3 regions of the Arsenophonus apicola genome follow, and region 2 is predicted to be linked to each of the others. Evidence: predicted binding sites of a transcription regulator. Region 2 holds the regulator's gene; each other region holds the start of a gene.

Region 1 (4,891 bases), 780 kb from region 2:
ATCACGGATGGTAAAGAAATTATTCAATGATTTTGACATTTTCTCCCGATCAACCATAACCATTCCAGTATGCATCCAATAGTTTACATATGGCCCATCATGAGCACAGGTTGATTGCGCTATTTCATTTTCATGATGAGGAAACATCAAATCTGCCCCTCCGCCATGAATATCAAAATGTTCACCCAGTTGTTTACCATTCATGGCAGAGCATTCAATATGCCAACCTGGTCGCCCATCACCCCAGGGAGAAGACCAACTTGGCTCATTGGGTTTGGACATTTTCCATAATACAAAATCCAATGGGTTACGCTTGGCATCAGCGACTTCAACACGCGCTCCTGCTTGTAATTGCTCAAGATCTTGGCGGGATAACAGGCCGTAATCTGGATCGCTATTAATAGCGAACATGACATCACCGTTATCAGCAATATAAGCATGGCCGCGTTTAAGTAGTCGCTCGGTCAAAGCAATAATTTCTTTAATATGGTGCGTTGCACTTGGTTCAAAATCGGGCCGCAAAATATTTAAGGCATCAAAATCTTTATACATTTCAACCAACATGCGTGATGTTAAAGCGTCACATGTCTCATTATTTTCTGCGGCCCGTTTGATAATCTTATCATCCACATCAGTGATATTACGTACATAGGTCAAATCATAACCTAGATAACGTAAATAACGGCTAATCACATCAAAAGCAACAAAGGTTCTGCCATGGCCGATATGACATAAATCATAAATAGTAACACCACACACATACATACCAATTTTGCCTGGCGTAATCGGTCTAAACTCTTCTTTTTGACGACTTAGTGTATTATAAATTTTCAACATTGGGACTTTTTCCATCATCAGCGCTACATGCAGTAAATGGTTTACTTTGATTACAAGGCGATACAAGATGCCATTGCTACCAATAAACACGGCTATTGGCGCCCTATATTCTGAGTTAAGCAACTATGGGGCGCAAGGAAATTATTCAATATTCCACAAATACTGACGTAATCAGCCTAATATGGTATAAAATAGTTGATCTACTTTAAATTGTGATTACTTTACTTTTTGATTTTTACATTATATATAACAATTTATCAGGATAGTGATTATGGTAACTTTTCACACTATTTTTGGCGATATTGTCATTAAAACTTTTGATGAAAAATCGCCAATAACGGTAAAAAATTTTTTAGACTATTGTCGTGATGGATTTTACGATAATACGATTTTTCATCGCGTTATTAATGGATTTATGATCCAAGGTGGCGGTTTTGAACCTGGAATGCAGCAAAAAACGACTAAGGATCCTATTAAAAATGAAGCGAATAACGAATTAAAAAATAAACGTGGCACGCTCGCGATGGCCAGAACCAATGATCCGCATTCAGCAACAGCACAATTCTTTATTAATGTTGTCGACAACGACTTTCTAAATTTCCGTTCAGAACAACATGATGGTTGGGGTTACTGTGTCTTTGGCGAGGTAGTTGACGGAATGGATATTGTTAATAAAATTAAAGAAGTAAAAACAGGTCGTAGTGGCTTACATCAAGATGTACCCATTGAAGATGTTATTATTGAACGCGTAACAGTTAACGAATAATTAAACTATGGCAATCTTATTTATTGCTGACTTGCATTTAAGTGAAAAAGAACCGGCTATTACTGCCGGTTTTCTGAATTTCTTACGCGAACAAGCGAGTCAAGCTAAAGCTTTATATATTTTAGGTGATTTTTTTGATTATTGGATTGGTGATGATGATCCCAGTCTACTACACGAAGCAATAGCGCACGAACTCAAGGAATTGCAAAGTAAAGGCGTCCCTTGCTACTTTATTCATGGTAATCGTGATTTTTTACTGGGGAAAAAGTTCGCCAAAGAAAGTGGCATGACCTTACTACCAGCAGAGAAAGTGTTAACGCTACATGGCCATAATATCCTCATTTTACACGGTGATACACTTTGTACTGATGATATTTCCTATCAGCGTTATAGAAAACGAGTACATAATCGCTGGTTGCAACGGCTATTTCTAGCGCTTCCCTTATCTACCCGCCACCGTATCGCTGAAAGAATGCGTAAGAATAGCCAATCTGCCACTCGACTTAAGCCAGAATATATTACAGATGTCAATGAACAAGCGGTAATTGAAAAATTTCGTAAATATCAAGTCGATTGGATGATCCACGGTCATACGCATCGACCTGCGATCCATGAAATTAATGTTAATGGTAAAATATTACACCGAGCAGTGTTGGGTGCCTGGGATCAAAATGGCTCGGTAATCAAAATAACGCCTAAAACCATCGAGTTGCTTCATTTCCCTTTTTATTAACATTTCCCATCTCAGCTTAATCCTGCGATGAAAAAACTAGGCAAACGTTTTCCTTATTTATTAGCCATGATATGATCTCACTTAATTTGCCATCAATAAATGACTTAAAGCAGGAGCAACAAATTAATGAGCGCTCAATTTGATGCACAAAAATCGTCACATTCTAATCCCAAAATTGCCATCGTAATGGGTTCCAAAAGCGACTGGAGCACGATGAAATATGCTGCCGATATACTCTGTGAACTCACACTACCTCATCACGTAGAAATTGTTTCTGCTCATCGCACACCTGATAAACTCTTCACATTCGCTGCAGAAGCAAAAGAAAAAGGATTTCAGGTTATCATTGCTGGTGCTGGCGGGGCCGCACATTTACCCGGTATGTTAGCAGCCAAAACGTTGGTTCCTGTTTTTGGCGTCCCGGTGGTAACAGCGACGCTAAATGGTATTGATAGCCTTTATTCCATTGTGCAAATGCCAAAGGGAATTCCGGTGGCTACTTTTGCAATAGGTAAAGCGGGGGCAGCGAATGCGGCATTATTGGCAGCTCAATTCCTAGCTGGCACAGATAGCGAGCTTTATGAGCGTTTATCAATCTGGCGTTTAAAACAAACTAATGATGTCTTAAGCCATCCCGATCCACGGGAGGGGGAATGAAACCGATTTGCGTCCTTGGTAATGGCCAGTTAGGCCGCATGTTGCGTCAAGCGGGAGAGCCGTTAGGTATTAGCGTCTTTCCTATCGGTATCGATGATAAATTAGAGACTATTCCTTATCAAGACAGCATCATAACAGCCGAAATTGAACGCTGGCCAGAAACGCCGCTTACATGTGAATTAGCTCGCCAGCCTAGCTTTATTAATCGCGATATCTTCCCGCAACTGGCCGATCGATTGCCACAAAAAAAACTATTAGATTCTTTATCGTTAACGACAGCTCCCTGGCAGCTTCTTAGCAATCAAACACAATGGCCACAATTATTTGCTAAGCTAGGCGATTTTGTTATTGTTAAATGTCGTACTGGTGGTTATGACGGCCGTGGGCAATGGCGTATCACACCTGACAATCTATCACTACTGCCCGCTGAAATTTATGGCCAGGCGATTGTTGAAAAAGCTATTCCCTTTTCAGGCGAAGTTTCACTTGTTGCTGCACGTAATATACATGGCCAATGTGTCTTTTACCCGCTAACATACAATCTGCATCAAGAGGGCATGCTACGAGCCAGTATTGCTTTGCCTCAGCCCGATAAAAAATTGCAAACTGAAGCAGAATTGATGCTGTCGACCATTATGACAAGATTAAATTATGTGGGTGTGATGGCAATGGAATGTTTTATTTTAAATGATAAACTACTCATTAACGAATTAGCGCCACGAGTTCATAATAGTGGTCATTGGACGCAAAATGGCGCGTCTATTAGTCAATTTGAACTCCACCTGCGAGCCATTTCAAATCTGCCAATACCTACTCCTAACATAGAAACTACGTCAGTTATGATTAATTTGATAGGTACAGTATTAAATCCTGCATGGTTGTCATTACCTTTAGTTCATCTACATTGGTATGAAAAAGATGTTCGTCCTGGGCGTAAAGTAGGTCATCTAAATTTGTGTAGTAATAACTGGCAAGCGATAAATAACTCACTAAATACAATACAACCCTTACTTCCTAATGAATATAAGGATAGTATTGCATGGCTAAACACAAAATTAATGCATTTTCCACGACATAATAAGTGTAAATAAAACAACTAGCATATTGAATAAACCAGTATATTGTTAAGCTTACTGTTTTCATGCGATAGTTGTCTGCTTTGGAGTCATAATGCCTGCACAACAACAAATGTTTGGTCCTGTTTATCCATGGTATATGTTACTTTTATTGGGATTAATTTATTTCTTATCAACAGCAACCACTTTTACTTCACTTGGCGTCGTGCTACCTAGCATTATCAATGAATTCAATTGGAACTGGGCAGAAGCAGGACTGGGATTCACGATTTTAGGATTAACCTGTGGTTTATCAAGCTATCTGCCAACCTTAATGATCCGTGGGCTCGGGCTTAGAATGACACTATTATTTGGCCTTGCTATTTTTACCCTTGGCTTTTATTACCTCTATTCTATAACCAGTTTATTTGATTATTTTTCCGGTACTGCTCTGTTAGGTATTGGCTTTACATTTTTAGCAACGGTACCCGGTACTTATGTTATTTCTCGATTGTTTGAAAAGCAATCGCTCGCTTTTGGCTTCTACTTTACCATTGGTGGTTTAGGCGGTGTGGTCGGCCCTTGGATCTATTTTCTGGCAACACGTGTCTGGGGTTCATGGCGCATCCACTGGGTTATTTCAGCGCTTTGTTTGGCCATTATTGTCTTTATCACACTATTAACTTTACGCGAAGGCCAGCGTGAAATTTCACATGCCAAAGCGATCGCTAACAAGTTGACACAACACTCATCAGAAACAATCTACAAAACCAAAGAAATATGGTCTACCAGTGGAGCTTTACGCACCTGGCAATTTTATATCATAGCCGCTAGCTATACCGC
Region 2 (4,891 bases):
ATTTGTGGCTAAGTTAAATCTGCCAATAAGCGCTATAAATAAACAAGAATAGCCCTACTAAAAAATGCGTCGCCAATAACAAAACTCGCCTAATTAATATAATGAAACGTTTATGGCAAAGATTTTCGCTCTCTGGCCGCTTGACAGGTAAAACAACTGATAAATTACTTACTGAAAAATGACAATTTAACATGCTTAGTTAGTCGACATCCTACATCTCACCAGCGTTTGTTTAAAGATTTTTTACTATTCTAATGTTTCCGCAGTATTGGCTGAATTTTTACTTTTTTGCAGCCAGTAGCCTATTAGCAGTGGAATAATGGTAGAAACCATAACAGTGCTAGTTGCTAGCAGAGGGTTGGCAATTAGGCTAGATACCGCCAGACTTGCCGTAAAACACAAACCTAGCTGGAGAGTATTTTGTAAAGCGGCGGCTTTACCACTGTCTTTAGGAAAAACACTTAAGGCATTTGACACCACAATAGGATAGCAAGCACCGTTCATCGCAGCCATACAGCAGAAAGGTAGTAACAGGGCAAATAAATTAGGTTGGGAATAGATAGCAAGAATGAAGATAACCAATACACTTATTGCATAACCGATAAGAATGATTGGCAACAGGATTTGGTTTTTTATTTTGGCGATTAAATAACGTCCCCCGTAGCCACCGAACATAAAGGCAATGGTTTGAGGTACGTAACTGATACCAATATCCTGCGGATTATATCCCATTTTAGTTAAAATAAACGGAGAGCCGGTTAGCCAGGCAAAAAATCCGGCACTACAGGCGGCATAAATTAATACATTACCACTAAAAATGGCAGAACGTAGAAAGGTGATAAAAGTAGGAGTGGATTTTATTTTGTGAGTTTTTTCTAAACGTTTTTTTTCCTGTAATAAAAGGGTGGCCAGAAAAAGCAATATTCCGATGATAGCTAAACTAAAAAATATTATTTGCCAGCTATTACCAGTAAGGATCCAGGCACCTAATAAGGGGGCTAAGGCCGGCGACAGCGCAACTAAAGGCATAATGGTGGCAAATACCCGTCTAGCATATAGGCCACTAAAACGATCAATTACCAAAGCTTGCCAAATGACCGCTGTTGAACAAACTCCAATACCTTGAATAAATCGCAAAATAAGCAATTGGCTGCCATTGGTGATACCGAGTGTGGCCAGACAGCTAGTAATAAATAGCGCTAGTCCAATTAATAAAACGGGTTTTCTGCCAATACGATCGGAAAGCGGCCCCCAACTAAGTTGAGCGAAGGCAAAACCACATAAAAATAGACTAAGACTTGCGCTGATGGTATTTGCTGAGGTATTAAGTTGTTGTTGCATAATACTAAAAGCAGGTAAGTACATATCAATGGCCAAAAAACCGAGCATACTTAAGCCAGCAAGATAAAGCATAAAGCCAAAATTGTGTTGATTGGGGTTATTTTTATTCATATTGGTATCAATAAATTAAATAATATCAAATATCGCTTTTTATTGTATAAGAGATGAATTTTTGTTGTGAAGCGTTATTATTTGCATATTGTTATCAAATATTTTGACAGGTTAAAGGCTATGTGGTCAGAGTACTCCCTTGAAGTAATTGATGCCGTTGAAAGAACGGGCAGTTTTAGTGCCGCTGCCGCAGAGTTACATAGAGTTCCCTCTGCGGTAAGTTATACCGTAAAACAATTGGAAGAGTGGCTGGCTGTTGCTTTGTTTGAACGGCGTTATCGTGATGTTGTACTTACCGATGCCGGTAAATTTTTCGTTAAAAATGCGCGCAATATTATCAAGACCATGCGTGATACACGCCATCAATGTCAACAGATTGCCAATGGTTGGCATGGACAATTTAGTATTGCTATTGATCGTAGTTAAACCAGAAAGAATATTGCAATTAATATTAGATTTTTATCGCCACTTTTCTGATATTGAACTTTTTATTCAGCAGGAAGTTTATAATGGGGTATGGGAGGCGTTGGTCGATGGGCGAGTAGATATTGCTATTGGTGCAACGCGCGCGTCGCCAATTGGCGATAGATATAGTTTTCGTGATATGGGCTTTATGCCCTGGTCATGTGTTGTCAGCATAAATCATCCTTTAGCACAAATAAGCGGTCTAATTAACGATCAACAATTACGTCATTATCCAAGTTTATGTTTAGAAGATACCTCTCGTTACTTGCCAAAGCGAGAAACTTGGGCATTAGATAACAAAAAACGGCTTATTGTGCCAGATTGGGAAAGTGGTCTGGCTTGCTTAAAAAATGGATTATGTTTAGGATTTGCGCCTAAACATCGGGTAGAGCAACTTTGCCGCATAAATGAATTAAAAACATTGCAAATTAAGCAACCCTTACCTGATAGTCCATGTTGTGTTATATGGAATGAAGAAAAGCGTTCTCCAACCTTGAGTTGGTTACTGGATTACTTAGGTAATAGTGAAACGCTCAATGCCGAGTGGCTGACTAATTGATAATGTTCAAATCTAGTGATTATCTGCGGTAATCAATAAACGGACCATCGACAACTGAACGACGTTCAATAAGCTCAGGATGTATTTCAATAGTTTGTGCATCTTTGCGTTTATTAATAATGCGATCAAGCAGCATAGTAAAAGCCATTTGGCCTAAACGTTCTTTGGGTTGATGAATGGTGGTTAACGCTGGTGTAAAAAAACGCGCATTGCGCACATTGTCATAGCCAATAATAGAGATATCATGGGGAACACGAATGCCTAATTCATTTGCTGCACAGATAGCCCCCATCGCCATAATATCACCGCCACAAAAAATGGCGCTCGGTCTTTGTTGGTGATTTAAAATTTGTTTCATCGCATCGTAGCCAGAAGATGGCTCGAAATCACCCTCGACAATCCATTTATCATGTGGTTGGATGTTAGCTTCCTTCATAGCATTGAGAAAACCTTGCCGCCTACCACTGCCGGTATTGCGTTTTAAAGGTCCAGAGATGATCCCTAAATCACGATGCCCGCGTTCAATCAGATAGCGTCCGGCAAGATAACCACCATAAACCGCATTATCAATAATGACATCGGTAAAATCACCATGTGCTTGCCCCCAATCCATCACTACCATTGGAATATTACGGTATTCTTCTAACATTCCGAGTAGTTGTTTTGGATATTCTGAACACATTACCAGTAAACCATCAACCCGTTTTTGCGCTAACATTTGTAAATAGGCTTGTTGTTTATTCAGATTATTATGTGAGTTGCACAGGATCAATGTATACCCTTGGCTATAACAGTTGTTTTCTACTGACTCGATGACTTCTGCAAAATAAGGGGCTTCATTAGTTGTGGCCAGTAACCCAATGGATTTAGTATGGTTAACTTTCAAACTACGAGCGACGGCACTAGGAGAATAATTAAGTGTTTTAATGGCTGCCCAAACAATCGTTTTTGTCTTTTTGGCGACAAAACGGGTGTTATTAATTACATGAGATACGGTGGTAGTCGAAACACCCGCTAACTTTGCCACATCCTTAATTGTTGCCATGATTAAAAAGACTCCTGAACCATTCTCAATTCTATTACTATTATTTAAAAACGACTATTATTGAACTATAAAAATAACCATTTGATAATTAAGTTATCAGTAAACTGTCCATTTTGTCTGATTTGTCATAAAAACAAAAGTGTTAATCAATATTTCCTCGATGATATAATAGAAAATAGTTTTTATTGTTGTATGATGTTATGACATTTAATGATTTTTCATTCGCTAATTTATGAATAAAGCAGTGAGAATAGTGAGGTGAGGTTATGGATACTGATTTTAAGTATGGTTTATGTACTGCGATTGTTGCATTGTTAATGATTGTATCATTTGTTTCTTTTATTTTCTGACTATTAGGTTGGCTTAACTGTCTGCTCGGATCGTTACAACGATAATGGTTTTTGGCTTAACCAGTATAATGTAATCAGCAGGCTGCGCTATTGGCAGCCTATCGGTTAGTTGAGAATTACATTCTTTCTACCGTTTCAATGCCTAATGTGTCTAAACCAATTTTTAAGGTTTTTTGCGTCAGGAACGCCAGTTTTAATCGGCTTTCTTTTAAAGCGTTATTTTCTGCATTCAAAATTGGGCAATGCTCATAAAAACTTGAAAATAAACCAGCCAGATCAAATAAGTAAGCACACATAATATGTGGTAAACCTTCGCGCGCAACGGTTAGTATTGTCTCTTCAAATTGTAATAAACGCGTCGCTAGAGCTTGCTCATACTCATTAGCTAACATCACCGGCGCGGTTAGCGTTGCGGGATTAATATTAGCCCGTTTAAAAATCGAGGCCACTCGGGTATAGGCATATTGCATATAAGGCGCGGTATTACCCTCAAAAGCTAACATATTGTCCCAGTCAAAAATATAATCAGTCGTACGATTTTTCGATAGATCGGCATATTTTACTGCCCCAATACCAACCGCCTGAATAATTGATTGTAACTCCTCTTCTGGCATAGCTGGATTTTTTTGCCGGATAAGATGATCTGCCCGCTCAATCGCTTCATCAAGTAAATCTGCAAGCCGGATCGTTCCGCCTGCGCGAGTTTTAAACGGTTTACCATCTTTACCGAGCATCATACCAAACATGTGATGCTCTAATGACATTGTATCAGGGATATAGCCGGCTTTACGTACAATAGTCCAAGCTTGCATGAGATGTTGATGTTGGCGTGAGTCTATATAATACAACACCCGATCGGCGTGAAGCATTTCATGACGATATTTTGCGCAGGCAATATCTGTTGTCGTATAGAGATAGCCACCATCTTTTTTCTGGATGATCACCCCCATGGCATCACCATCTTTATTCTTAAATTCATCCAGATAAACAACCATAGCGCCATCACTTTCAACGGCTAAT
Region 3 (4,891 bases), 750 kb from region 2:
CTCATCAAACCGTTCAAGACGAAAGTCAAATCGATGTTATTACCTTAGTTGACGATGATCTGGAGCCACCCTATCGTGAGAAACCCGAAATTGATAACAAATCCGATCAAAAATGACAATATATCTGATCCCTTGATGATACCAGAGGCGTCTTCTTCTTTAGCCAGCTGGTTAACTTATTTAACCAATCAGCATAGTAAAATTATCGATATGGGGTTGGAGCGAGTTGGTATCGTTGCTCGGCAATTGGATCTTTTGCATCCTGCACCGAAAGTGGTTACGGTTGCTGGAACAAATGGTAAAGGAACCACTTGCCATACACTGGAATCTATTTTAATTGAAGCCGGATTAAAAGTCGGCGTTTATAGCTCTCCACACCTGTTAGATTATACAGAGCGTGTCAGGATCCAAGGTGAGACGTTGCCTGAAGAGGAGTTTTGCCGTGTTTTTGCTGATATTGAATCTAAACGCGGCACAACTACGCTGACCTATTTTGAATATGGCACCTTAGCTGCGTTGCAATTATTTAAACAAGCTAAACTTGATGTGGTTATTTTAGAAGTCGGATTGGGTGGCCGGTTAGATGCAACCAATATTGTGGATGCGAATATTGCTGCGATCACCAGTATTGCACTGGATCACATTGATTGGCTGGGTAGTGATCGTGAACAGATTGGCTATGAAAAAGCCGGAATTTTTCGTTCAGGGCGCTATGCGGTTGTGGGTGAGCCGGATATGCCAAAGTCGATTAATGAGGTAGCGCAAGCCGTTGGCGCAAAGTTATTTCGTTGTGGGGTAGATTGGCAATTTGCGCCACAAAATGATCATTGGGATTGGCAATCTCTTGAGCACAATTTTAAGCAGTTACCTTTGCCAAATGTCCCATTGGCCAATGCTGCCACAGCATTGGCAATTATTGATTGTTTAATCAAAGAGGGTGATGCCATTAGTCAGGCCATATCATTGCAGGCTATTCACCGGGGATTAATCAAGGCAAAATTACCAGGCCGTTTTCAAATTATTAGCCAGCAACCTTGTGTAATTTTAGATGTTGCCCATAATCCTCATGCGGCGGCTTATTTAGCTGATAGACTCTCTGGCTTGCCCAAACAGGAAAATACTAAAGTCCATGCTGTTGTTGCTATGTTAGCCGATAAAGATATAAAAAGTACTTTATCTTATCTGGCTCCTCAAGTTGATAAATGGTATCTCGCTTCATTAAGTGTCATACGCGGCGCTGGTGCTGAACAATTAGCACAATATGTTGATTCACCTTACCAATTTGATACGGTTAAAGATGCCTGGTTGCAGGCCATGGCGGCAGCTAACGAACAGGATATTGTAGTGGTTTGTGGCTCGTTTCATACTGTCGCTGAAGTTATGGAACTGCAAACAAAAGAGGAAAGCTTAAGTGGCCAGTAAGTTTCAAAACCGTTTGGTGGGAACGATTGTTATTGTTGCAGTTGGCGTTATTATATTACCGGTATTATTGGATGGTAATAAGAAATATAATGAGACTGAATTTGCAGCGATCCCTTTGGTGCCTAAAGCCAGCGATGAATATGAAATTGAACCTATTGCGCCAATTAATCCTAAACCACTAGTGACACCTTCAGAAAGCGCTGCACAAGCAATGATTTCTGCAGCCATTTCTGATTCAAAAGCCAAAATAGCAGATAGCCAGTCCACTCAACAACAAACAAAATCAAAAGCCGCAGCCAAAGTTGAAAAATCAGCGTTGGAGCCAGAACAAAATACTAAATCGAATGAGAAAACCCAAGCGCCACAGGGACGGGCTTATGTCATTCAATTGGGCGTATTGAAAAATGCAGCAAAAGTGGAAGAGATTATTGCCAGATTACGTTTATCTGGCTATCAGGTCTACACTGAACCCACAATACCGGTTAATGGTCAATTGACACGAATTTTTATTGGCCCGAATGCGTCGAGAGAAAAATTGCAGTCCAGTTTGCCGGAATTGAAAGATTTAACCGGCTTACAAGGTCAAATACGCAGTTATAAACCTTAAAGTGGGTATGTACTAATAGACAAAACATATTAATACTAATCGATTATATTAATTATTTACGCGGCGATGATGATTTATCTTTTCGCCGCAACTTTTTGCGGCTTTTCAGCAAAATATCTAACGCAAACGTTTTCGTTTTCTGCTAGAATGCGTTCGACCATGCTGAATGTTTAATTTTTGGATTAAAATTATGGTTTGGATTGATTACGCTATTATTGCCATTATTGGTTTTTCTGCTTTAGTTAGTTTAATTCGTGGTTTTGTACGAGAAGCTTTGTCTCTGATTACCTGGGGTTGTGCTTTTTTTGTTGCTAGCCAATTCTATTCTTATCTGGCGACTTATCTGACTCGTTTTGACGATCCGCTGATCAGAAATGGTATTGCCATTGCGATCTTATTTATCGCAACGTTAATTGTAGGTGCTGTAGTCAATTATGTGATTAGTTCGTTAGTTGAGAGAACTGGATTATCAGGTACAGATCGTGTGTTAGGCGTCTGTTTTGGCGTATTGCGCGGTATATTAATTGTGTCGGCAATTTTGTTTTTTCTAGATACTTTTACACCCCTGCCAAAAAGTGAAGATTGGCAACGTTCTGAATTGATACCCCAATTTAGTCATATTATTAGATGGTTTTTTGATTATTTAAAAAATGCATCAAGTTTTTTACCGGAAAGTATTACTCCGCTTGGCTGATGAGGAAAAAGTAGATGTGCGGTATTGTCGGTATTGCTGGTTTCACACCAGTTAACCAATCAATTTATGATGCGCTAACAGTGCTTCAGCATCGTGGGCAAGATGCTGCAGGTATTGCGACGATTGATGAAAATAAGCAATTTCGTCTACGTAAATCAAATGGCTTAGTAAAAGATGTGTTTGCTGCTCGCCATATGCTACGTTTGCGGGGCAAAATGGGGATTGGCCATGTGCGTTACCCAACCGCCGGTAGCTCCAGCGCTTCCGAAGCACAACCTTTTTATGTTAATTCACCTTTTGGCATTACATTAACCCATAATGGTAATTTGACTAATGCACATGAATTAAGAAAAACGCTATTTGAAACGGCCCGTCGTCATGTAAATACTTCTTCTGATTCAGAAATCCTACTCAATGTCCTGGCTCATGAACTGGATCAATTTGCTCATTTTCCCCTGACAGCAGAAAATATTTTTACTGCTATTGGTGCAATGCATAACAAAGTTCGCGGTGCTTATGCTTGTGTTGCGATGATTATTGGTCATGGTTTAGTGGCGTTTCGTGACCCGTTTGGTATTCGCCCTTTGGTGCTTGGTAAGCGCACATTGGAAGGCGGCCAAAATGAGTATATGGTTGCTTCGGAAAGTGTCGCTTTAGATACCCTTGGTTTTGAATTTTTGCGTGATGTAGCACCAGGGGAAGCAATTTATATTACTGAACAGGGGCAACTTTTTTCCCGTCAATGTGCAGAAAATCCACAGCTAACCCCTTGTCTATTTGAGTTTGTCTATTTAGCCAGACCCGATTCTTTTATTGATAAAATATCGGTTAATAAAGCTCGTTTGCGGATGGGGCAAAAATTGGGTGCCAAAATTGCTCGCCAATGGCAGGATTTGGATATTGATGTTGTGATCCCCATCCCTGAAACTTCTTGTGATAGCGCGCTAGAAATCGCCTATATTTTGGGTAAACCTTATCGCCAAGGATTTGTTAAAAATCGTTATGTGGGGCGCACTTTTATCATGCCGGGGCAGCAAGAGCGACGTAAGTCGGTACGTCGTAAGCTGAATGTTAATCGAGCCGAATTCCGCGATAAAAATGTTTTATTAGTGGATGATTCTATTGTGCGCGGAACCACTTCTGAACAGATTGTTGAGTTAGCGCGCGAAGCAGGAGCTAAAAAGGTCTATTTTGCTTCGGCATCACCAGAAGTTCGTTTCCCCAATGTGTATGGCATTGATATGCCGTCGGCTAATGAGTTGATTGCCCATGGGCGTGAAGTGGATGAAATTCGTCAACTTATTGGTGCCGATGATTTAATTTTCCAGGATCTTTCTGATTTAATTGCCGCTGTTAGAGAGGAAAATCCAGATATTTCCACTTTCGAAAGTTCGGTCTTTAATGGTATTTATGTCACGAAAGATATTGATCAAACTTATCTGGACTATCTGGAAAATCTCCGTAAGGATGATCAATTAAAAGAACATAATGAAATTGAAAATTTAGAAATTTACAATGAAGGCTAATTTGTTGTTATATTTTGAATTTAGACTTCATCGGATATCGTTAAGCCTACAGTAGTGAAGTCTATTTTATCGTTATTATTGAGCAAAAATGATGCAGAGAATAATTATCGGACTCACAGGCGCCAGTGGTGCGATTTATGGTATTCGATTACTTGAAGTTTTACGTTCTGTTGCTGACGTTGAAACCCATTTAATTGTTAGCGCAGCCGCCAAGCAGACGTTAGCATTGGAAACCACTTATAGTCTACGTGATGTTCAAGCAATGGCTGATGTTGTTTATGATAATAGGGATATTGCTGCGGCCATTTCTTCAGGTTCATTTATTACTTCCGGTATGATTATTATGCCGTGCTCAATAAAAACCTTATCTGGTATTGCTAATAGTTACAACGATACCTTAATTGCGCGCGCGGCTGATGTGATTTTGAAAGAGAAGCGTAAATTGATTTTGGGTGTCAGAGAAACACCTTTACATCTAGGCCATTTGAGATTAATGATGAATGTTATAGAGATTGGTGCGATAATTTTTCCACCGATGCCAGCTTTTTATCATCAGCCCCAAACAATACAGGATATTGTCGATCAAACTGTCAATCGTGTATTAGATCAGTATGGTATCACTTTACCCCAAACTTTGTTTAC

What was found. Region 2 encodes PurR, which represses purine synthesis genes. Its sites were predicted from a motif close to CANGCAAACGTTTGCNTG; they were not measured.
Region 1: the regulator PurR is predicted to act here: its motif matches at 2,374-2,391, upstream of purE (5-(carboxyamino)imidazole ribonucleotide mutase).
Region 3: the regulator PurR is predicted to act here: its motif matches at 2,149-2,166, upstream of cvpA (colicin V production protein).

What each region holds. Positions count from the first base shown of each region.
Region 1 is NZ_CP084222.1:2,612,872-2,617,762, forward strand. Features, by position in the region: gene cysS (cysteine--tRNA ligase) at 1-837, opposite strand, end outside; gene ppiB (peptidylprolyl isomerase B) at 1,109-1,603, shown strand; gene lpxH (UDP-2,3-diacylglucosamine diphosphatase) at 1,611-2,336, shown strand; gene purE (5-(carboxyamino)imidazole ribonucleotide mutase) at 2,463-2,993, shown strand; gene purK (5-(carboxyamino)imidazole ribonucleotide synthase) at 2,990-4,084, shown strand; gene LDL57_RS12490 (MFS transporter) at 4,164-4,891, shown strand, end outside.
Region 2 is NZ_CP084222.1:1,831,484-1,836,374, reverse strand. Features, by position in the region: gene punC (purine nucleoside transporter PunC) at 247-1,452, opposite strand; partial or broken gene punR (DNA-binding transcriptional activator PunR) at 1,573-2,476, shown strand; gene purR (HTH-type transcriptional repressor PurR) at 2,496-3,521, opposite strand; gene cydH (cytochrome bd-I oxidase subunit CydH) at 3,788-3,871, shown strand; gene argS (arginine--tRNA ligase) at 3,988-4,891, opposite strand, start outside.
Region 3 is NZ_CP084222.1:1,083,913-1,088,803, forward strand. Features, by position in the region: gene accD (acetyl-CoA carboxylase, carboxyltransferase subunit beta) at 1-116, shown strand, start outside; gene folC (bifunctional tetrahydrofolate synthase/dihydrofolate synthase) at 121-1,422, shown strand; gene dedD (cell division protein DedD) at 1,412-2,029, shown strand; gene cvpA (colicin V production protein) at 2,220-2,723, shown strand; gene purF (amidophosphoribosyltransferase) at 2,738-4,249, shown strand; gene LDL57_RS04840 (UbiX family flavin prenyltransferase) at 4,341-4,891, shown strand, end outside.